Regions from separate parts of the Hyphomicrobium sp. 802 genome, predicted to be linked through region 3. Evidence: riboswitches for the same ligand, from Rfam matches in the RefSeq annotation. Region 3 holds a riboswitch; each other region holds the start of a gene.
The links. A riboswitch is a leader RNA that binds a small molecule or an ion and turns the genes downstream of it on or off. The one in region 3 is predicted to bind cobalamin.
Positions count from the first base shown of each region.

Region 1: it holds a riboswitch for cobalamin, as region 3 does, so the genes downstream of both, HYP802_RS0104580 (TonB-dependent receptor) here and cobW (cobalamin biosynthesis protein CobW) in region 3, are expected to answer to the same signal.
Region 2: it holds a riboswitch for cobalamin, as region 3 does, so the genes downstream of both, HYP802_RS0119270 (CbtB-domain containing protein) here and cobW (cobalamin biosynthesis protein CobW) in region 3, are expected to answer to the same signal.

Region 1 covers NZ_JAFM01000001.1:909,019-916,960, forward strand. Annotated here, with positions in the region: gene HYP802_RS0104560 (VOC family protein) at 1-33, opposite strand, end outside; gene HYP802_RS0104565 (MarR family transcriptional regulator) at 101-529, shown strand; gene pncB (nicotinate phosphoribosyltransferase) at 633-1,937, shown strand; cobalamin riboswitch at 2,101-2,328, shown strand; gene HYP802_RS0104580 (TonB-dependent receptor) at 2,589-4,679, shown strand; gene HYP802_RS0104585 (hypothetical protein) at 4,775-5,347, shown strand; gene HYP802_RS0104590 (hypothetical protein) at 5,500-6,483, opposite strand; gene HYP802_RS0104595 (alpha/beta hydrolase) at 6,558-7,442, opposite strand; gene HYP802_RS0104600 (cation diffusion facilitator family transporter) at 7,717-7,942, opposite strand, start outside.
Region 2 covers NZ_JAFM01000001.1:3,775,468-3,783,409, forward strand. Annotated here, with positions in the region: gene HYP802_RS0119260 (PQQ-dependent dehydrogenase, methanol/ethanol family) at 58-1,776, opposite strand; gene HYP802_RS0119265 (histidine phosphatase family protein) at 2,040-2,600, opposite strand; cobalamin riboswitch at 2,627-2,767, shown strand; gene HYP802_RS0119270 (CbtB-domain containing protein) at 2,806-3,033, shown strand; gene HYP802_RS0119275 (CbtA family protein) at 3,055-3,771, shown strand; gene HYP802_RS0119280 (DUF1289 domain-containing protein) at 3,868-4,737, shown strand; gene HYP802_RS0119285 (hypothetical protein) at 4,886-5,311, shown strand; gene HYP802_RS0119290 (LysR family transcriptional regulator) at 5,315-6,235, opposite strand; gene HYP802_RS0119295 (peroxidase-related enzyme) at 6,354-6,911, shown strand; gene HYP802_RS0119300 (hypothetical protein) at 7,153-7,401, shown strand; gene HYP802_RS0119305 (hypothetical protein) at 7,476-7,724, shown strand; gene dxs (1-deoxy-D-xylulose-5-phosphate synthase) at 7,783-7,942, opposite strand, start outside.
Region 3 covers NZ_JAFM01000001.1:1,298,431-1,306,372, reverse strand. Annotated here, with positions in the region: gene cobN (cobaltochelatase subunit CobN) at 1-2,059, opposite strand, end outside; gene cobW (cobalamin biosynthesis protein CobW) at 2,059-3,096, opposite strand; cobalamin riboswitch at 3,194-3,379, opposite strand; gene cobU (bifunctional adenosylcobinamide kinase/adenosylcobinamide-phosphate guanylyltransferase) at 3,440-3,964, shown strand; gene cobO (cob(I)yrinic acid a,c-diamide adenosyltransferase) at 3,968-4,588, shown strand; gene HYP802_RS0106480 (cobyric acid synthase) at 4,588-6,060, shown strand; gene cbiB (adenosylcobinamide-phosphate synthase CbiB) at 6,044-7,018, opposite strand; gene cobA (uroporphyrinogen-III C-methyltransferase) at 7,060-7,942, opposite strand, start outside.

The DNA of each region.
Region 1 (7,942 bases), 390 kb from region 3:
GGCGATAAAATCGGGTCCAGTCAGTCTGCTCATCGTTGCCTCCTTGGCGTGCGGTGATAATATCAGTCACCTGATATAATATAAGGCGGCTGATATTGCAATGAACAAGGACATGACCCCGCTGCTGGGTTACCGGCTGAAGCTTGCTCAGCATGCGCTGCATCGCCGTTTGGAGGAGGCTTTAAAGCCCCTTGGGCTCAATCCTGCGCAATATGCGGTGCTCGCCCAATTGAATGCGAGGCCGGACCAGACCAACGCTGATCTTGCAGAGCGCGCATTCATAACGCCGCAATCGATGCAGGGCGTTTTGGCGAAGCTGGAAGGATGGAAGCTCGTGGAGCGCCGACAGGACGCTCATCATGGTCGCCGGCAGCTTGCGCGTTTAACGCCCAAAGGGCGTCTGAAGGCCGAGGCGGCAAATGCTGAGGTGATGCGGATTGAGGAGGTTCTTGAGGCTGCAGTCTCTCCAGATACCGTGACGGATGCCGTAGATCTGATGAACCGGCTTCACAATGCCATGTGCAAATAGGACTGTTGGAGGTATGGCGCTTCAGGGCTTATCCACTATTGCTGCTGATAACTTTGGCGTTTGCTGTAGCTCATCATTTAGCGCATCATCTTAGATTGACATCATGACCGTCACCGACATTGCGACGCGTACCTACAATCACAATTTTCGGCTCGATTCGATCATCCGCAGTTTGCTCGATACCGATTTCTACAAATTGCTGATGCTGCAAATGATCCGCAAGGTCCACCCGGACGTGCGGGTGACTTTCTCGCTCATAAACCGCTCGAAGGATGTGCGTCTTGCCGACATCATCGATGAGGGCGAGTTGCGTGCTCAGCTCGATCATGCGCGTGCTCTACGTTTTACCAAGAAGGAGCTGATCTGGCTCGCCGGTAACAGCTTTTACGGCGAAACGCAGATGTTCGGTGCCGACTTTATCGCATGGCTCGCCGATTTTCAGTTGCCGGATTATGAGCTTCGCAAAGTCGATGGTCAGTATGAACTCGATTTCGCGGGGCCTTGGACCCATACGACCATGTGGGAAATTCCGGCGTTGGCGATCGTCAACGAACTCAGGTCGCGCGCCGCGATGCGCGCCAAGGGTCGCTTTGCGCTCGACGTGCTCTACGCGCGCGCCAAGGCGAAGCTCTGGCAGAAGGTGGAGCGGCTGCGCGCTCTGCCGGACGTTGTCGTTTCCGACTTCGGCACGCGGCGTCGGCACGGATTTCTATGGCAACGTTGGTGCGTCGAAGCACTGAAAGAAGGGCTGGACGGACACTTTATCGGAACGTCGAATGTGCTGCTCGCAATGGACGCCGATTTAGAAGCTATCGGCACCAACGCTCACGAATTGCCGATGGTGGAAGCCGCTCTTGCCGATAGTGACGAGGATTTGGCGAAGGCGCCCTATCGTGTCTTGGAGCAATGGCGGCAGGAATACCGCGGAAATCTGCTGATCGCGTTGCCCGATACTTTCGGGACCAAAGCCTTTCTGGCGCGCGCGCCCGATTGGCTTGCAGGATGGACTGGCTTTCGCCCGGACAGCGCGCCTCCGATCGAGGGTGGAGAACAGATTATCGCTTGGTGGAAGGCGCACGGTGTCGATCCGCGCGGAAAACTACTAATCTTCTCCGACGGTATGGATATCGACAGTATCGAAGACACGTATCGTCATTTTCACGGGCGGGTGCGAACCAGCTTTGGCTGGGGCACCAATCTCACCAATGATTTTCGCGGCTGCGATCCGGACGGCGCTCCTGGTCTTGATGCGATCTCGCTTGTCTGCAAGGTCACGCGCGTCAATGGCAAACCGGCGGTCAAGCTGTCTGACAATTCCGCGAAAGCCACAGGGGAGTCTGCGGAAATGAAACGCTACGAGCGTGTCTTTGGAGTGGAGGGTCGTGCCCGTCATGCGGTGCGCGTGTGACGTCTGACGTTGCGGTTAAGGGGAAGCGTTCGCGTGCGGAGGAACGCACGTCATGGCATATCGGAGCGGCCCCGTTGAGCGGGAGTGTTAATTAGGCATCGTCGCTTGCGACCTTTAAGTCCGGGCCGAGCTAAGCCCAATTGACAGCCCGGCGAACTTATTTCTTTAATGTTGGCGTGACGGTTGGCCCTCGGCGAAAGCTGAGTGGTCATGAAAAGGGAACGCGGTGCGGCGCTTCTTGCGCCAATGCCGAGACTGCCCTCGCAACTGTAAGCGGCGAGTCGGCTCCGACTAAAAGCCACTGAAGATCTCGCAATAGAGATATTCGGGAAGGCCGGAGAAGACGCCTGAGCCGCAAGTCAGGAGACCTGCCGGCACAAGCTGCCCATCTCCCGTGCGCAGGGCGCGGTAGAGCGGAAACCCGTAGCGGCGGCTGTATGTCAACCGGTGGGCAACCACTTCGGTCGTGCAGGTCGTTATGCTGAGCGGATAAGAACTTTCAAGTGTGCAGATATTCATGGGACGCAGCTTTCAAGAGCCGCGTCGCAGCGTCTGCGCGCTCGTATCCCGCACATCTGCAGATCGAATTGGAAACTCACCCCGATTCAGCGCCTCGGGGGTCTCATGCTGCGCGTGTCAAGACGGCGAAAAATGCGGATAGCATTAGCCTTTGCAACAGTTGGAATTTCAGCTCAGGAAGCGAGCGCGCAAGTTCCAGCTTCGCCGAATACCAAGTTGCCGGCGGTCAACGTCATGGCAGACGACGACAGCGATGCGCCGTCCAAAAAGGTCAAGGCGCCGGCAGCGGCCCAACAGATTTCAACGCCGGCCGCTTCGAATTCCAGCGATTCTTCGGCGACCGTCGATTCCTCTGACATCGCGGTGTCTCCAACGGGTACGCCCGAGTCCGTCGATCAGATCGGAAGTTCTGTCACCGTTATCACCGCAAAAGAAATCGCGGCTCAACAGCGCCGCACGCTGCCTGACGTTTTGAAGATGGTTCCCGGCCTCAACATTGTGCAGACCGGCGGTCCTGGCGGTCAGACGTCGGTATTCATGCGCGGAACGAACTCCAATCACACGAAGATTCTGATCGACGGCATCGACGTCAGCGATCCGACCACACCCAATCGTACGTTCGATCTGGGCCAGATGCTCGCCATGGATATCGAACGCGTCGAAGTTTTGCGTGGTCCGCAGAGTGGTCTTTACGGCGCCGATGCGCTCGGTGGCGTGATCCTGATTTACACGAAGAGGGGCTATGGTCCGCCGAAGGCGACTGCCATGGTCGAGGGTGGCTCATTTGGAACGTTCAATCAGGCTGCGAGCATCAGCGGCGGCACGAACAAGTACAACTACTACTTCAATGTCTCGCATTTTCGCGCCGACGACATCCCCGTGACACCCGAGAATTTACTTCTTCCGGGAGAGCAGCGTCATTCGAACCGATACGATAACCGGACCTACTCATCGAAAGTCGGTGTCGATATCACCAAGGATGTGACGGTCAATCTCGTCGCCCGATACACCGACGGCACGCTGCATTACACGGGTGACGCTTACGATCCGTTCACAAACACATCTTATCCGGCGCCATATCAATCGGGTTCCGACGTCGATGATTTTTACTCGCGCAGCGAAGTAGTCTGGCGCACGTTCAGCAATCTGACGAACTATTTCGGCATCAATTATTCCAACTCTCAGACCGATAATATCGACCACGTCAACCTCACTGGCAACAGCTACTATCAAGGCGACCGGGTTAAGTACGATTGGCGCAATGTTTGGAACCTCGCGCCGGGCTATACGCTGGTTACAGGCGCCGAACATCAGATCGAGCAATTTGATGGCCGCCAGATCAATGAGGTCTTTTCCGGTGGCGGTTCTTTCTATGAGGGCCAGCACACATTCGCAGAGGAGTGGAACAACGGTGTCTATACGGAGCTTCAGGCTGAGGTCATTCGCAATCTCTTCGTCGCGGCGAACGTGCGCTACGATGATAACGAGAACTTCGGCGGTCATACGACTTGGCGCGTTGCGCCCGCGTATGTAATCGAGAGCACGGGAACCAAGATCAAAGGCAGCATTGGCACGGGCTTCAAAGCCCCAAGCCTCAGCCAGCGGTTTCAGGATTATCCCGCTTACTTTTTCTATGGAAACCCTGATCTCAAACCGGAGGAAAATACCGGTTACGATGTCGGCTTCGAGCAAGCAATTTTCGGTGGCCGTGCACAGTTTGGCGCCACCTACTTCCGGAACGATATTACCGATCTGATCGAGAGCACTTACGATCCAACGACCTTCGTTTCAACGTATGCCAATGTCGGTAAGGCGAAAACGGATGGCGTCGAAGCGTTTATTTCAGCGGATTTGACGAAGGATCTTCGTATCCGTGCGGATTATACCTACACGCAGGCAACCAACGAAGATACGGGCGGATGGCTTCTGCGCCGCCCGCACAACAAGGCGAGCGTCACTCTCGGGTGGACGCCGACGGAGAAGCTGCTCCTGACGGGTGCGGTGCTCTACTACGGTGACTCGCTCGACATCAATCGCGCGACATTCGAGAACGAGTTCTTGCCGAGCTTCACGGTGGTCAACGTCGCGGCCGACTACAAGCTGACCGACAATATGAGCATCTACGGCCGCATCGATAACCTTTTCGACGAGCACTACGAGATTCCTGACGGCTTCCTGGCGACCGGCATCGGCGCCTATGGCGGCATCAGGTTTACGAACTAAGGGCTTCTCTGGCGGGCGACGGCTATGGTATTTACGGATAGCCTCCCGTCCCGGCGCTTTCGTCCGCCAGGGAACGATTTCAGAAGGACATGACAATGAAATTTGGTTCCCGATTTGACGATCAAACGTTTTCCTCCTCGCTTGCCATGAGTGCCATTTGGGTGGCCCTCATCGCAGCTTTGAGCGTTGGCGGCAGCTTCGTGTTCGCCTGCGCAGCGCCGCTCGCCGCTATTGCAGCGCTGGCGGCGACACGAATGGATGCTCGCACGGGATTGGCGCTCGTCGTCACGGCGTGGCTCACCAACCAGATCGTCGGTTATGCGTTCCTGAGCTATCCGCACACGTTCGAGTCGTATGCCTGGGGCGCGGCGATCGGCGTCGCAACGATCGCTGCATTCGCTGCTGCTCGGCTTGCAACTGGGATGACCCGCGCTTGGCCGGTGCTTCTGACCGTCTCGTTCTTGCTGGCTTTCGCGGCCTATGAGCTGGCGCTCTACGTCGCAGGCATCCCGCTTGGAAGTTCGGATGATGCCTTCTCGGTCGCAACCGTCGCCAGAGTGTTTGAAGTCAACGCCGTTTCGTTTGCTGGGTTGTTGATTCTGTCCGTCATCGCGAGCCGTTTCGCTCGCCCGTTGGTTTCTGCGCAGGAAGCTCCGCGCACGGCGTGAACCATCTCGACTTCTGTTGACCGCGGGACGACGATGCCGTCATCCCGCGGTCAGCTTATAGGGCGAATTCGCCGGCGTGGCCGGTAACGGGGCTCACGCGCGGCGAAGTGCAGGAGTGTCAGAGGCCCCGGGGTCTCCGCATTCTTGTCACGTCAAGGGGTGACGAAAACGATCGGGCAATTGACGTTTGCGACCCCTGGGCCGAGCAACTTGGCGTTCTGCGCGGTATCCAGATTGCTGACTTTCGACCAATCGGCATTGTCGTAGACGTTGACCGACCACAGCGGCGAATAACCTTCTTCGCCCGGAAGCGTGGCTGGGACGTTGTGGGTTTGCGGGGAGTTGGGTTCGCTGCGGAAACCCGAACCTGGACCGCCCTTCGGCTCATTGGGATTGACATTGAAAGTTACGTAGATCGGCGAAATGGGGACGTCCGCCCCAGCCACAGAAAGCGGCGCTTCGTTGAAAGCGAAATACTTCGCAACTTTGCCCTTGTACCAGGCGCGCTGCAGTTCGGCGCTCTCACTGTTCAGACGTTGTCGCGCAACCGATTTGTCGGGAACCACAGGCATGTTGAGCAGGGTGTCGGTTTTCTCGATCGCGTAACCGGACTGGCGCAATTGAGTTTTATCGGTGATTGAGTTCACCACATAATCGGATGGAACCGAGACTTTGTAGACTTGGCGGAAATCGTTATAGCCCTTTTCTCCCGGCAGATTGTCGATGATGTCGAGCTGACCTGAGATCGGGCTTTTCTCACCCTTGCGATAGAAGACATAAACGGGAGCAGGGGTCAGATTCTGGACATCGAAATTGTAATAGCGCACCGGCTTGCCCGTGGTCGGTGACAGCCCGGTGGTAATGAAAGGGCCTTTGTCGAAATCGACGGGCTTATTGGGGCCTGGGATGCCATTGGTTGAGGTGCGCAATTGTAAATGCGCCGCCTTGGCGCTGAAGCGATCTACGGCGACGATCTGTGCCTTATCGGGATTCTTGGCGTGAGGCTTTGCCTGCGCGACGCTGCTTCCTGCGGCGATCAAGACGCCGGTTAATATGATTGCGATGCGGGGGGTCATCGGATGCTCCGGGTTGAATTTTTGGAAAGTTGAGCGAACATGAGAGATCGCGGCAAGCATGACTGCGTTGCTATCGAGCACTACGTGTGTTGCGATCGGTTCGTTACTTTCCGCCCGGAGGGTGCCGCCGCTTCTTAGGGCGCGGCCCGGTCGACATGTTTCGCCAGGAATTGGAGTATCAGACGAGCGATGTCGTCATTTTTCTCGTCCAGCGCGAAGTGTCCTGCATCAAGCAAATGTATTTCGGCATCGGGTAGGTCGCGCTTGAATGCTTCGGCACCCGGCGCAATGAACGAGGGATCATTCCGTCCCCACACCACCAGCGTCGGCGGCTTGTGCGCCCGCAGCCACGCTTGCCATTCCGGATAGGATGCGACGTTCGTGCGATAATCGTAGAGAAGCGCGGATTGTATGGCGTGCTGTCCGGGTTTTGAGAGATGAGCGTACTCGTCCGTCCACGTATCCGGATTGTAACGCTCCGAATGCGATGTACCCAAGGTGTGGCGTTGCTCGGTCGCTGTCCGCGAAACAAATGCTTCAAATACTTCGGGGTGGGCCTTCGGATCGGACCAGTACTTCGCGATAGCCGCCCACTTCGTTCCCAGACCTTCCTTGTAGACGTTCGCGTTCTGGATGATGAGCGACTGAACGCGCTCCGGATGCGCGAGCATGATGCGGAATCCGACAGGTCCACCGTAATCGTGCAGATAGAACGAGCACGTCTTGATATCGAGTTGGTCGAGAAGAACGTTCATCGTCTTCGCGAGATGATCGAATGTGTAAGCATAGGATGATGGCGAGGGCGCATCGCTCTGGCCGAATCCTGGAAAGTCCGGTGCGATCACATGATAGCGCGTCGCGAGCAGAGGAATGAGCGTGTCGAACTCGCGAGAGGAGGACGGAAATCCATGCAGCAGAACAATCGCCGGTGCGTTCTTCGGGCCGGCCTCGCGATAAAAAATGCCGACGCCGTCGACCGCAACGCGGTGATAAGTCGTCGAAGCGGACGTCGATTCCAAGGGAGCCCCCTGCGCGGCATGGGCCGCCAAGAAAGAGCCTGCGAGAGCGAGGATAATAGAAGCTTTCACGGTTCGTGTCCTCGTTTCATGAAGGAGGCGGATTGGCTGGACCGGTAGCTTGGCGGGCACATGCGAAGGGTTGGGATCACTGGGAACATACAGAAGCGTTACGTTGCCGCTTCGATTCGCGTTACGCACATCGCACGCAACTCCGCGATCGCAAGGTTTTGGCTGCTGATAGGTCGATGTCGACGACGTTTCCGCTGTTGCGTCGTCAGCCGGTTTCCTCGCTATCGCCATAGAATTCGGCGCGCATTTTTTCGAACGTGCGGCGCGTCTGCGGTTTGATGAAGAGCGATATGACCTCCGGGTGCTTGGCGCGAATTCGCTCTTCGAGACGGACGACAGCGGCTTCGATTTGCGGCGTGCGAAGTTCATCGGAGAATTCTAGGCTCAGTGCGACCAGAATCTGATCGGGCGCCAAATGCAGCGCGAAGACG
Region 2 (7,942 bases), 2.5 Mb from region 3:
GATTAAAATAAAAGTCGGAAAAGGAGCACGCGCGCTCCTTTTCCGACGTCCACATAATCAGTTGAGCGTGAAGGCAATGATGTTATTGCCGCGCTTGAAGTCAATCTGCGTGTTTCCGCCGGCGCCGACGACAATGTATTCCTTGCCGTCGAGCGAATACGCCGCTGGCGGAGCGTTGACGCCTGCGCCGCACTGGAACGACCACAGGATCTTGCCGCTCTCGGCGTTGTAGGCGCGGAACCAGCCGTTGGCTTCTCCGGTGAAAACGAGATCACCCGCGGTTGCAAGCGCGCCGCCCATCATCGGCTCAGGCGTTTTGACCTGCCATTTGATTTTGCCGGTGTTGTAGTTGACCGCAGTGACGTTTCCGAACGAAGCCTCGGTCGGAATGACCTTAAAGGCGCCGCCAAGCCACAGCTTTCCATCGGGATAGGGGCTTGACTGAACCTGATAGGTCATCGGCTGGTGCAAGTTGACAGCATAGGTCAGAGCGAGTTTCGGGTTGACCGCCATAGGCGACCACTCAACGCCACCGTTTGCGCCAGGAAGCATGCGCGCGCCTCCCGGTGTCGGCAAGGTCCACATGTTCTCCTGCGCGACCATCGGCTCAGAGAAGCGGATCAGGCTGCAATCCTTGCGGTTGTGAACATAGACAAAACCGGTCTTGCCGCCATGGATGACGCCCGGAACGACCTTGCCGTCCTTGTCCTTGACGTCGACCAAGATCGGCGGACTGACAGCGTCGAAGTCCCAAACATCGTGCGGGATATACTGAAGGTGGCAGACGTATTTGCCGGTATCGAGATCGATCGATACGAGCGAGTCCGTGTAGAGATTGTCACCCGGACGCAGCGAACCGTCGAGGTCCGGCGACGGATTGCCGACCACGAAGAACAAGCGATTGAGTTTGAGATCAACCGCCGGATTTTGCCAAACGCCGCCACCCAACGTCTTGTAGGGATCGCCAGTCTTGGCGAACTGAGCTTTCTCGGCTTCGATGTCGCGGTGCAGATCCTTGCCCGTGGCATCCTTCGTGGCCCAGACGCCGACCGTGTTTTCCGGCACCGTGTCGAAATTCCAAACCTGCTTGCCGGTTTTGGCATCATAAGCGCGGACGAAACCGCGGATGCCGTATTCGCCACCGTTGGTGCCGATGATGATCTTGCCGTTAACGGCTGTCGGCGCCATCGTTTCGCTATAGCCGTCTTCGGGATCGGCGATTTCCGTTTCCCAAACGAGGCTGCCGGTCTTGGCGTCGAGCGCGACAAGCTTGGCATCAAGCGTCGCGAGGTAAACCTTGTCGTCGTAAACCGCGACACCGCGATTGTTCGGGCCGCAGCAATATGTCGTGATCGGCCCCATCTTGTGCTTGTAGTGCCAGTATTGCTCGCCGGTCTTGGCGTTCAGCGCGTAGACATGATCGAACGATGTCGTCACGTACATCACGTCGCCGACGATGATAGGCGTCGTCTCTAGCGACTCTTTTACGTCCATCTGAAAGATCCACGCCGGACGAAGCTTTGCAACGTTGCCGGTGTTGATCTGTTTGCCGAGGTAATACCGCGTCTGGTCGTAATTGCCGTTGGTGTGAAGAAACTGCTTGGTATCTTTCGCAGCGTTCGACAATTCTTCCTGCGTGACCGCTCGCGCAGGAGCTCCTTTGATCGCCTCTTTGGATTTGTGCTCGATTTCCTGAGCGCCGAGGGGAGCAAATGCGGAAAACGCAAGCGACGCTGCGAGCGCCGCCGCGGTCGCGCAGCTTTTTATACCGACCATGTTGTCCTCGCTTACTTGAAGTTCAAACCGGCCGCCAACACCGGAGGGGGGCGTCAGATCCGTTGTCTGACATTGGCATAGTGTACCCCCGATTTTTTCCCGGCAATAGGGTGAACACTTCTAAAGTATCAAATCCATTGCCGCTTTCCGCATTCCGAGACAACGTGGCGCGGAACTACAAAGGCAAAACGAGGACCAGCAAATACAAAATACAAAATGAAATGTATGCGAATTGTCTTTCCCTGCTGCAATATCGGCGCGTTCTAACTTCGTATGGATTTAAGCGCCCATCGCCGTCCGTTCGATGTCAGTTCGACGACGGAAAGCGGCGCAATATCAATATGCGCGTATGAATTCGCATTTGCCTTGATCGCGGCGACAATCGCCGCGCGCATGACCGCCGGATGCGTCACGGCCAAAATGCGTCCCTCACGCTCCGAAATCGTCTGCATCCAGACCGACGTCCGCGCGATGAGCGCTTCAACTGTTTCGCCGCCATGAGGCGCTACGCCCGGGTCGGAGAGCCAGCCTGCTAATGCGTCGGCGTCGGATTGAGCAATGCTACTCAGGGTGCGGCCTGCCCAGTCGCCAAGTTCGATGTCCCTCAGCGCCGGGTCAATCCGGGGGGAAAGTCCTAAGACAGCGGCAGTCTCCAGCGCCCGCCGGGCGGGACTGGAGAAGACGATGGCGGAATTGCGAAATTCGCCGGCCATTGCGGACGCGTCCCGCCGGCCAAAATCGTCGATGCCTTCGTCGAGCGGGAAGGCCGCGCGCCTTGCCGCCGGGGTCGAGGCGTTGGCAACAAAGGTCAGGCGCGGCGGCATCTTGGCTCAATGGCTTGCGTTGACAAATGCCCGGCCCGCCCTATGGTGAGACGTGCATCCTCACGGGTAGGAAGCCGGTGAAATTCCGGAACGGTCGCGCCACTGTAATCGTGGGTCGCTCCAAGCGTCCACCGAAAGTCAGACCCACCTCGTGATCAGAGCACACCTTGAAACGGGACGCGTAATCCCATGGAGGCTCTTTAAAATGGCTCATTCTTCTATCGTCGCACAATCTCTCGGCGCTCAAGGCGGCTTCGCTACGCCTGTTCCGGTTCGCCAGATTCTCCCCTGGGCGATCTTCGCCGGGTTGCTGTTCCTCCTCGCCATGTATTTCATCGGCGTCGAAGAAGGCGCCACGGCGATTTTCAACGGGATGTACGTGCACGAGTATGTGCATGACGCCCGTCACCTTCTCGGCTTCCCCTGCCACTAACCGCGGCGGAGAATTTCGGATATGGTATCTCTTCTTGTGCGCGGCATGATTGCCGGGCTTCTCGCTGGTATTCTGGCTTTTGGCTTTGCGAAGGTTTTCGGCGAGCCTCAGGTCGATCGGGCGATCGGCTTCGAAGAGCAAATGGCAAAAGCGAGCGGTGAGCCGGAAGAACCGGAAATCGTCAGCCGCGCGGTGCAGGCGAGCTTCGGCCTGTTCACCGGCGTCGCCGTCGTCGGTACCGCGATGGGCGGTCTTTTCGCTCTGGCCTTTGCGTTCTTCAACGGCCGACTTCTCGTCGGCATGTCACCGCGGACCACGGCGATCATCATAGCGGCGCTTGGCTTTCTGGCGATCTACTTCATTCCAAACATCAAGTATCCGGCCAACCCACCTGCGGTCGGGTCACCGGAAACGATCGGCTACAGAACGCAGCTCTACTTCGGAATGATCGTCTTCTCTCTCGCCGCGTTGGCGATCGCGATCAGCGCTGGACGGCAGTTCTTCGCTCAGGTCGGCGGCTGGAACGCCATCCTGATCGGAGGCGGTGTCTACATTGCCCTAACGGCGCTTGCGGGCTATTTCCTGCCGCCGATCAACGAAGTTCCAAATGATTTTCCTGCCGATCTGCTTTGGAAGTTCCGTGTGGTGTCGTTCGGCATTCAGGGCATCCTGTGGATGACGATTGGCATTATATTTGGAATGCTGGTCGACAGATCGAACGAGAAAATCGCTCATTGAACGGCGCACGCGCCGCTCAAAGCCAGCCAGATCGCATTGCGCTTGCTGCTGCGATCTGGCCTGCAATCGCCAAACATCCGAAAAGGCTGTCTGCTAGTGGCACGCCACTCGCCTTGCATAGGAATCTGCAAACTCGACGACACGACGGGCTTTTGCCTTGGCTGCGCGCGCACGGCCGCTGAAATCGGCGACTGGATGGCGATGAGCGAAGCTCGGCGCGACTCCGTCTGGGAGCAACTGCCGGAACGGCTCGCACAGCTCTCGGTGCGCGTTCGTGTGTTGCCGTGGGTTCGCGATGAGCTGATTAACTGGGTCCGCGACACCCTCGTCGCTCGGCAAGGCGCGTGGGTCGTCGGCGTGCCGGGCGCCGTCGCGGAGTTTCCCAGCGCCGATAACACACCGATTGATTTGCACGTCGAGGACGGCGTGATAACCGCACGGCGTGCGGATGCTGCGTTTCGTATCGCGATCAACGATAAGATTCGTGCTTTCGCGTTCACCGATGGCGGCCCGATTGTGCTCGGACTACCGAGAGGACGCGCCGCCATTCAATCTGGTTCGGCACTTCAAGCTGTTGGGCTGGATGCCGGCGCAATCGACGAGACGCATCGCGGCGACGAACTTTTCGATCTCGGAATTGGGCGCCGATATACCCGCTTCTGCGTTCGCACGCGGGACGAGACGCTGACATCGGCGCTATCGGATCATGATCGGCGGCATTGGTCGGACTTCATGCCGGTCATGCTCAATCAATTTGTCGCTTTGAGTCCGCATCGCATCGTTGAAAGCGCTGCGGCGCGCATCGAAATCTTTTCCAGAATTCCAGGCCCCGGCGAGTCGTCACCCAATGGCGCGCATACCCATTTCCTTGCCGAGTTCCTGAAGTCCGGCGACGAGATCGCTCCAAGTCTGGCGCCGCCCGACTATGTTGGCCCAGTCGCGATCTTTTATCCTAATAAAACCTAGGCAAAACGCACTATCGCGCTCGGAAAGTCGCTCTTGTCCCCAGTTCATGGCCGCAGCCGCCCGTTGCTGGGTTGAGAGCCTCGGCGCGCCGTAGTAGTGACGTTTTATTGATTAGCCTGAGGGCTTCGATAACTTGAGAGGGGACGGGATGCGCAGCATCAGCCTTGGACTCGCCTTCGCCACTGCGGCAGCTTTGATTTCGGCTCCAGCCTCGGCAGACGAGCGATTGCAATCTTCGTTCACTGCGCTCGTCGGCAAAGGTTACGAAGTCAAATCTGTGACGCTCATTCCTCTCGAGGTCGCCAAGAGGGTCACGGAAAAGGTCAAGACCGATAACGTCGTCGTCACGTTACAGAAGCAGGAAACGGTTGCCGTCTGCTACATCGCGTTCGCGAATTGGGCATTCATGAACAAGGCGTCGCTCGATTCCGCGACGCTGTGCGAAGTCCGTTCTTCGCCGACCGAAGAGAGCGCGGCACCGGCAGCCGCACCGAGCGAACCGGCGGCACCTGCCGAAGCGACGACGCCTCCGGCCGAGGCGACAACGCCTGCCGCTCCGAGCACAAACCCTTAATTTCTAGCTGCTCTCGGCGGGCGAAGAGGCTTTGGTCAATTTCGCTTTCAGCCGAGGCATCGCAAAGTCGAGAAATGCCCGAAGCTTCAGCGGCAGCAGTCCGTTGCTGCCGTAAACGAGGCTGACCGGGACCTGGGGTGGCTCGAACCGCTCCAGCACGACCTTGAGCTTTCCCTCTGCAAGCGGTGTTTCGATCTGGTAGGAAAGCAGGCGCGTCAACCCAAGTCCGGCGACCGCCATGTCGACGGCAGACTCCGCCGTGTTGACGACGAGGCGGGAGTGAATGGCGGCAACCTGGGGCACGCCATTGTTCCAGAAGGTCCACGAACGTGACGACATCAGGCCTTCGAAGGTGACGCAATCGTGCGATTCGAGATCATTCGGATCGGCAGGGGTCCCGCGTGCTTCAAGATAATCAGGGCTCGCGCAAACAACGCGGCGAATCAATCCAACGCGGCTCGCAATCAGGCTGCTATCGGGGAGTTCGCCGATACGAAGAGCGACATCGACGTGCTCTTCGAGGATGTTCACGACGCGGTCGGCCAACGTTAAGCGTACGTCGATATCCGGGTAGGCTTTCAAAAACGCGCCGACGATCGGCAGCACATGCAAGCGACCGAAAACGATCGGCGCCGTAATGACCAACTCACCGCGCGGCGCGCGATATTCGCCGGAGGCTGCGCGCTCGGCTTCGACGACGTCTTCCAGGATTCTGCGGCAGGCGGCGACGTACGATTGTCCGGCGTCGGTCAGCTCCAATCGACGGCTGCCGCGATTCAAGAGCTTGGTGTGGAGATGGGCTTCGAGTTCGGACACCTTCCGGCTAACCGTTGCCAGCGGCATGCCGAGCCTGCGCGCTCCAGCCGAGAGGCTACCAGCGTCCGTTACGGCAAGAAGCACCGACATGGCGTCGAAGCGGTCCATTTTTGACTCTCATAATCCGGTAGGGTGGCTGCCAATATTGTCGACTATTTCGTGAAAATGAAAGGACCTAATTCAGGGGCGTCGGCCAATCCCGGCCCGAAGAGAGTAGGAGACGCCCATGTCCCGCATCCTGACCCCAGCCACCATTGCTGATGCTCCCGCCACTGCACAGCCGCTCCTAGAGGCGGTGAATAAACAGCTCGGTACCGTTCCAAACATGTTTCGGCTGATCGCAACAAGCCCCGCCGCTTTGGAGGGCTACCTTAGTCTTTCGGGCGCGCTGGCAAAGGGCAAGCTGCCGCCGCAGACCCGCGAACGCATCGCGCTGGCCGTCGCAGAGTTCAACGGCTGCAGCTATTGCCTTTCAGCGCATACCTACCTTGGGCGGAACCTCGCCAAGCTCGACGACGCTGAAATCACGGCCAATCGCAATGGCGCCTCGAACGATCCGAAAGCCGATGCCGCCGTTCGCTTTGCGATGAAAGTTGTGGAGGCACGTGGCCATGTGAGCGCCGCCGATCTGGCCGCTGTCAAAGCTGCTGGCTACGACGACGGTCAGGTCATTGAGATTGTTCAGCACGTCGCGCTCAACGTATGGACGAACTTCTTCAACGAGACGTTCAAGACCGATGTCGACTTTCCGGTCGTGGCGCCCAGCAAAATCTCTGTTGCCTGAACGGTTTCCGAAACCCTGAAATCTATCGCCGCCGGACGCCTATGCGACGGCGGCGCTTCTTTTTTGGCGTTGTTAACTTAAATGATCCGTCGGCGAACGCGCGTCAGGGACGATAGGCTGGCGGACTGTTACGGACGTGCCTTAGTCTCACCATTGCGCATCGTCATATCGGCGGGCGGTAACACATCAATTCTTCTGTCAGCGAGCAAACGTGATCATCGGAAACTTTTCTAGGACGCGCATGGCATCGGTAGGCGCGCTTATCGTGGCCTTCCTTTGCGCCGGCGCAGAAGCGAGCTTTGCGCACAGCGGCACGGCCGACGAGCAGCAGGCCTGCACGCCAGACGTGTTTCGACTTTGCTCGGCTCAGATCCCAAGCGAAACGCGCATCGTTGCCTGTCTGAACAAGAACATGGCAAAGCTCAGCCCTGCTTGCCGTGACGTGATGAGAGGCGACAAGCCCAAAGCGAATGCGCGCAAGAAGCACTAAGCCCGATCGCGACGCCAACCATTCTTGTGAGGTTCAAGACCGTGCAACGAATATTTCGACTTGGAGCGATGCTGTTGGCCGGGCTTGCAGCGCCGGTCTTCGTGGTTGCGAGCACGCACGGCGCGTCCGCTCACAGCGGTACTGCCGAAGAACAATCTGCCTGCACGCCCGACGTTCTGAGCCTCTGCTTTTGGCAGATCCCTAACGAAGATAAGATCGTCGCGTGCCTCAATAAGAATATCAATCGGCTCAGCCCCGAGTGCCGTAAGGTGATCGCGGGCGATGACGACGACAAAAAGAGCAGCAAGCGCTCAAAGAAATAAAACCGCCGCCAATTGCGTGACCGAGATCACGGAAATGGCGGCGTGATGAATTGCCAGATCAGCAGGCGTGGCCACGAGCGGCTGTCTTCGAGGGCGCTCTTTCGAGCTGAATAGCGTCGCAGACCGTCTCGACGATGCCCTGAGCGCACAGCCCGGCGCGCTGGTTCATCACTTCCGGCTTATCCTGATCGACGAATTCATCCGGCATCACTTTCGAT
Region 3 (7,942 bases):
TTCCAGCAAGCGTCCGAGTGATCGCTTCAAGCTCCACCTCATCGAGGATATGCAGCCCGTCGCGGATCGACAGCTCTTTCACATCGCACAAAAAGGCGTCGATGCGGGTCAATGCTTCGCTCGCCGCCATGCCCGCATCGAGGCCGCACTGGGCCGCAATTCCGGCACGAATGGCGGCGTCGACGATCTGATCCGACAGAACCTTGCGCCGCCTCGGATCAAGACCTTCCGCCGACGCGAATTCATCGACCAGCCGTTCAACTTCACTCAACGGCCCCGACAAACCGGCATCCGTCATCGGCGGCGGCTTATGTCCGAGCGTCACGGCAGATAGCCGCCGCTTCGCCTGCGCCGCTTCGCCGGGATCATTGACGATGAACGGATAGATCATCGGCGTAGGGCCAACCAGCGCGCGCGGCGCACACATTTCGCTGCCCGCAACGGCTTTGCCTGGCAGCCATTCGAGCGTGCCGTGCGCGCCGAGATGAATAAGCGCGTCGATCTTTGCGACGTGTCTCAGCCAGAGATAGAACGCGACATAGCTGTGCCGCGGCGGCGTCGCCGGATCGTGATACTGCGCCTTCCGGTCAAGCGCCTGCCCGCGTTCCGGCTGCAGTCCAATCAAAAGATTTCCGCACGGCGCAACACGAAAGCGGAACGTATTACCAACGAGTGCGTCATCATCTTCTGGCGGTCCCCAGGCGCTGACGACGCTTTCTTTAAAGGCTTCTGGCAGAGCATCGAACGCCGAACGGTAAGCATCAAGCGGCCACCCGATTGCCTTCGCTGGATCGAGTTGCGCCACGAGATCGCGACTGTCCGACGGGCGACAGGCGACGTCATAACCCGCGTCTTCGAGATGCGATGCGATCCTGCACGCGCTCTCAAGGCCATCAAGTCCAACCGCGTGCGCGATCTGATCCGGCCGCCCCGGATACGTCGAGAGCAACAGACCGATGCGAAGATCATGGCGCGGGGCTGAACGAAGCCTCGCCCAACGCGCGGCAAGCTCGGCAACATGCGAAACGCTTGGCTTATAAGGCACATGGCGCAGCAACGACACGCCGAGTTCGGTTCCCAGCGTGTCCGCTTCCTTGAACGATACGACGCCCGCAAACAACCGTCCGTCGAGTTCCGGCAAAACGACGTGCATCGCAAGGTCCGCGGCACTGACGCCGCGCTGCGACTTCTCCCAAAGCGTAAATTTCGAATTGGCGAGCGCGACCTGCAGGACCGAACAATCCGCAACGTCGAGCGGCGAGGCATCCGCGCCGTCGCGTGAGGCAAACGCTGTCGCATTGACGATGACGCTCGGCCGGAGACGTTGCAGCTCATCCTGAAGCCAAGCCGCGGTATCCGCTGCCTTCAGGCTCGGAACGTAGAGCGCCGCCACCGCCAAGCCGCGATCTTCAAGTGCATCTACCAAAGCATCGACTGGCGCAACATCGCCCGCAAGCAAATGTGAGCGATAGAAAACAACGGCAGCCGCCCCGAGCGCAGCAACGGATTGCGCGCTTTCCCGATAGACGCCGAAATTCGGAATCTCTCGCGGCTGTGCAATTTTTCCACGCGCGTCACGTTTGCCGAGCATCGCCAGCAAAGCCATGCGCGTATTCTCGATGCCGCCCACGTCGAGCAGAGCCTCAAGCCGCGCCAGCTCATCCGAACCAAGCGTCGACAACGCCGAGAGTCGAATGTCCGGCCGCCCGTCGCCCGGCACGATAGCAAGTGCAATTCCCAGTTCGCGGCAGCGCCGCCCGAGTTGCTCGCCGCCATACCGCCAATAGTCGAGGCCGCCCAGCAGGCGCACGAGCACGGCCTTCGAGCCTTTCAGCGTCGCGTCGGAAAATAGATCAACCGACATCGGGTGGCGCAAAGCATTGAGGTTCGAAATCCGCACACTCGGCTGCGTGCTCTCAGCGCCGCGAAATGCAGCCGCCGCCATCGCAAGGTCGGAATCGGAAAACGACAGAAAAACGATATCGGCGGGCGCGAGTCCGAGATCTTGAGGCGCGGCAGCCTCGTCCAGATCCCGGCTCTCGCGAACGACGATATGCATCAGGCAGCGCCCGTCAGGGTCCGAGTGATGCCGTCGCGATCAAGCCCCTTCTGACCGATGACGACCAGCCGGCCCACCCGCGCCTCGCCCGATTGCCATGCACGTTCGTAACGCGTGTCGATCCGCTCGCCGACCCCTTGCAAAAGGAGCCGCATTGGCTTCCCGCCAATGGCCGCGAAGCCCTTTACACGCAGCACGTCATGATCGTTGGCGATCGCTTTTGCGCGCTGCGCAAGATCGTCGGGCGACGATAGCTCCGGCACTTCGACGATGAACGTCTCGAAATCGTCGTGATCGTGTTCCGGTTCGGCATCGTGATGCGAAGGTCGAGCGGCGAGATCATCTTCCGCAGCTGCCGAAATGCCGAGCAGCACATCTGTCGGAACGACCCCATTTTGCGTTGCCACGATCTTGATTGCCCGCGGCACCATGCTGCGAATGTCTTGCGCGATCAAAGCCGCGTCTTCCGGCGAAAGATGATCGCACTTGTTGAGCACGACGAGGTCGGCGCAGAGCAGCTGATCCTCGTAAACCTCTTCCAGCGGATTTTCATGATCGACGGACGGATCTGCTTCGCGCTGCGCCGCGACCTTCACCGGATCGTCGGCGAAGCGACCGGCGCGCACGGCCGGGGCATCAACGACCGTCACCACGCCATCAACCGTCACACGATTGCGGATATCCGGCCACTCGAAAGCTTTAACCAGCGGCTTCGGCAGCGCGAGGCCCGACGTCTCGATAATGATGTGCTCCGGCGCGGGCTCGCGCGCCAAAAGCGCTTCAAGCGTCGGAATGAAATCGTCAGCGACGGTGCAACACAGGCAGCCGTTTGTCAGCTCGATGATGTTTTCTTGCGGGCAGTTCTCAATGCCGCATGACCGGAGGATCGTCCCGTCCACGCCGACATCGCCGAATTCGTTGACGATCAGCGCCAAGCGGCGGCCTTGCGCGTTCTCAACGGCATGGCGAACGAGTGTCGTTTTGCCCGCTCCCAAAAAGCCGGTGACGATCGTGACGGGAACCTTGCGCGTGCTCATTGCCCCGCCTCCACAGACATTGAATTTTCGGAAGACCGGCCAGACGCGCGGCATGTTCTGAAGTGCATCTTAACCTTTCTCGCCCCACCGGCGATAAGTTGGAAATCTCGTTGACGGCAGGTCTCCTGGCTCGCGGGTCTTGGCATTGGGCGACCTTCCCGGGCTGTTGCCCAGTGGCGTTCTCGCCTATGCTCACCGCGCACAGTTGCGGGGGCAGCTGCGGAGTAAATACCGCATTCCCTTTTGAACCCTCTTGCGAGGGACCGTCGTCCCAATCGATAAGTGAGCCCACATCTTACGTCAATCGCAATAGCGGCCTCTGCGGCACGACCGAAAGTTTATAATGACGACTTTGCACCTCCCGCAGCTGACCCTCATCCTCGGGGGCGCCCGTTCCGGTAAAAGCGCCTATGCGGAAGGCCTTTTGACAGGCATTCCCGGGCCTTGGGCTTATGTCGCCACGGCGGAAGCGTTCGACGACGAAATGTACAGCCGCATCAAGCACCACAAGAGCCGCCGTGGCGCGGGCTGGGTCGATCACGAATCGCCCCTCGAAATTGCCGACGTGCTGGCCAACCGTGTTGCAGAGCTTCCCTCGCTGGTCGATTGCCTTACGCTCTGGACCTCCAATCTGATGCACGCCAACCGCCCCGTTCCGGAGGCAAGCGACGCGTTGCTGGCCGCCGTCGCAAAACGCGTCGCGCCCTGTGTGATGGTCTCGAATGAGGTCGGCCTCGGCATCGTGCCGGACAACGCGCTCGCCCGCGCCTTCCGCGACGAAGCCGGCCGGCTCAATCAGAAGATCGCAGCAGCCGCCGACAAGGTCATTTTTGTCGCCGCCGGACTGCCGCTGACGTTGAAAGGCTGAGCCGTGAGCAACAATCCCACCACGGTCGATGATGCCGAGCGTCACAAAGCCAAGATGGCAAAGCGCAAAGCCGTGCAAGATGCCGAGGTCGCCTCGAAACAGATCGAAAAAGGCGTGCTGCTCGTCCACACCGGCCCCGGCAAAGGCAAATCGACGGCCGCATTCGGCCTCGTGCTGCGCGCGCTTGGACACGGCTGGCGCGTCGGCGTCGTCCAGTTCATCAAAGGCGCGTGGAAGACCGGCGAACGCGACGCGCTTGAACGCTTCGGCGATCAGATCTCCTGGCACACGATGGGCGAAGGCTTCACCTGGGAAACACAAGACAAGGCCCGCGACATTGCCGCCGCCACACGCGCCTGGGCGAAGGCCAAAGAATTGATGGCCGATCCATCCATTCGTCTGCTCATTCTCGACGAACTCAACATCGCGCTGCGTTATGACTATCTGCTGCTCGATGACGTGCTCGAAACGCTCCGCACGCGGCGGCCCGATCTTCATGTCGTCGTCACCGGCCGCAACGCCAAACCGGAATTGATCGCGCTCGCGGATGGCGTGACGGAAATGGGTGCCGTGAAGCACCATTTCGCCGCCGGCATCAAAGCTCAGGAAGGCATCGAATTCTGATGCCTGCGCGCGCGTTGATGTTCTCAGGTACCGGCTCCGACGTTGGCAAATCGCTGATCGTCGCCGGGCTTTGCCGTTTGTTCTCCAACCGCGGGGTTCGCGTCGTTCCGTTCAAGCCCCAGAACATGTCGAACAATGCCGCGGTCACGGCCGACGGCGGCGAAATCGGCCGCGCCCAGGCATTGCAAGCGCGAGCCGCGCGCGTTGCGCCATCCGTGCACATGAATCCGGTGCTGCTGAAGCCCGAGACCGAAACCGGCGCGCAGATCGTCGTGCAAGGCAAAATGCGCGGCTCGGCGAAAGCGCGCGATTTTCAATCGAAAAAGAAAGAGCTTCTGCCTGCCGTTCTCGACAGCTTCGCGCGCCTCAAAGCGAACGCCGATCTCGTTCTCGTCGAAGGCGCAGGCAGCGCATCCGAGATCAACCTGCGTGCGAACGACATCGCCAATCTCGGCTTCGCACGCGCCGCCGACGTTCCGGTCGTACTGATCGGCGACATCGACCGCGGCGGTGTCATCGCCAGCGTCGTCGGTACACGCCACGTCCTCGATCTCGACGACGCGGCCATGATCCGCGGCTTCATCATCAACAAGATGCGCGGCGACCCGACGCTATTCGCCGATGGCATGACGGCAATTGCAAATCTGTCCGGATGGACGCCGCTCGGCCTCGTGCCGTTCTTCCCCGACGCTCGCAAGCTTCCCGCTGAAGACGCGCTCGGATTGCGCGACCTCATGAAAACATCGAGGTCCGGTGGTGAAACGAAACTGAGCATCGCTGTGCCGTTGCTGCCGCGCATCTCGAATTTCGACGACCTCGATCCGCTACGCAACGAACCTGGCGTCATCGTCGAACTGATCGAACCCGGTCAGCCGATTCCGGCACACGCCGATCTCGTTCTACTGCCGGGCTCGAAGACAACCATTGATGACCTAACAGCCTTGCGCGCCGCAGGCTGGGACATCGACATCAAAGCGCATGTTCGCCGCGGCGGCCGTGTGCTCGGGCTGTGTGGTGGCTATCAGATGCTTGGGAAACGCATCGCCGATCCGAATGGCATCGAAGGCCCGCCGCGCGCCGTCGATGGCCTCGGCCTTCTCGATATCGAAACCGAGTTCGGCACCGAGAAAACGCTAGAGCGCGTTTCCGGCACGCTTACGGGTTCCATAGCGCCGTTTGAAGGCTATGAAATGCACGTCGGCAAGACGACTGGGCCAGACACCGCGCGCCCCATGGTAACCTTCCCCGACGGCCACCGCGACGGCGCCACCTCGCCAGACGGCCGCGTCTCGGGATGCTACATTCACGGCCTATTTACGTCGGACGCTGCACGCCAGACCTTTCTGGCCTCTTTGGGCATGGAAGCATCTGCGCTCAGCTACGATACCGAAATCGACGCCATCCTCGATCGCTTTGCCGAGCACCTCGCCCAACACATCGCAATCGAAGAACTCCTCAGCCTGGCAAGATGATTGCGATGAGCAGCAGGCTGCCGACCATGACGCCCCATGCCGTCGTCGTCAGCCGCAGCGCAGCGCGAATATCTTCTGCTGTCGCATCGCGCTTGCCGTCGCCCATGTAGGCATCTTCAACGCGCGTCTCGCCGTAGACCTTCGGACCGTTGAGCTTCAGCCCGAGTGCGCCCGCGAGCGCGCTCTCCGGCCAGCCCGCGTTCGGCGAACGATGCTTCGATGCATCGCGCGCCACAGCTTCGAGCGTTCCCGCCACCGACGCACCCGGCGTGAAGATGCTCGCCAGCGCCAGCAGCAGGGCTGTCAATCGCGAAGCAGGCAGATTGACGAAATCATCTAGACGCGCTGACGCCCAACCGAACGCCTCATGCCGCGGCGTCCGATGCCCGATCATGCTGTCAGCCGTGTTGATGGCCTTATAAACGACAAGGCCTGGCAGCCCCAAGATCGCAAACCAGAACACCGGCGCCACGATGCCATCCGAGGCATTTTCAGCAAGGCTTTCAATAGCTGCACGCGCCACGCCGTGCGCATCGAGCGTTTTCGGATTGCGCCCGACGATACGACCGACCGCCTGCCGCGCCTCGTCCAGACCATATTGATCAAGCGCCCGCGCCACATCTTCGACGTGCGTGTAAAGGCTCCGGCTCGCAATCAGCATCGACGCCAAGAGCGCAATGAAAAACGCCCCGAAGGCAACGTGATCGAAAAACTGCTCCAACGCCCAGGCGATGACACCGGTAATGACGATAAGAATGCCGAGCGCCAGCACGCCCTTGTTGCGCCTGACTTGCGAGCTGTCGGTTTCCCGATTGAGCTTTTTATCGAGAAAGGAAATGAATCGCCCTAGCCACGATACGGGATGCCCAATACGCTGATAAAGCCAGTCCGGATATCCGAACGTGGCCTCAAGCGCGAGAGCGCCGACAAGGACGAAGAGCGTTTGTGCGGCTGTCACGGGCGGCTATGCGGGCAGGACGTACAGAGCACGGCACGTCATCATGACTGCCCCGGCATGACATCGAGCGCCGCAACGATAGCATCGGCCTGCTCCGAGACATCGCGAACAGTCGCGTAGCGCAGCGCTTCACCGACCATCACAAGCACCGGACCGTCCGGATGCGCCGCATGAAGCTCAGCCGCGATCGTCGCGAGGGTCGCTATAAAAACCTGCTCGTCCGGTCGCGTCGCATTCGCAACCGCAATCGTCGGCGTATTGGGATCGAGGCCGTGCACCAGCGCTACGTCGGTCAGTTCCGCAAGCGTTCGCTTGGGCATGTAGATGACCGTCGTCGCCGCGCTGTCGGCAACCGCGCTCCAATCGATATCTTCCGGCAGATGTCCGCGACGATCATGCGCCGTGATGAACTGCAGCCGCCGCGCGTGATCGCGGTTCGTCAGCGAAACTTTGAGGCTGGCGGCCGCACCCTGCGCCGACGTCACCCCCGGCACGATGCTGATCGGAATGCCCGCGCTGCGGCAGGCCTCGATCTCCTCGCCCGCGCGCCCGAAAATCAGCGGATCGCCCGATTTGAGGCGGACCACCTTGAGGCCCTCGCGAGCCAGCGAAACCATCGTCGCGTTGATGTCCGGCTGCTTGCAGGATGTGCGATAGCCGCGCTTGCCGACGTCGATCATCCGCGCGCCGGGCCGCACGAATTCGAGGATCGGCTTGGCCACAAGGTCGTCGAACAGCACGGCATCGGCCGATTGCAGCGCCTTCAGCGCCTTCAACGTCAAAAGCTCCGGATCGCCCGGACCGGCACCAACCAATGTAACGGTTCCCATCGGCACGCCGGATGCCTTTGGCTCGTCAGCCTGCACGCCCGCCCGCTCCGCTATCGATCCGGCTTCAAAATAGCGGGTCTCGAACGGCGTGCGC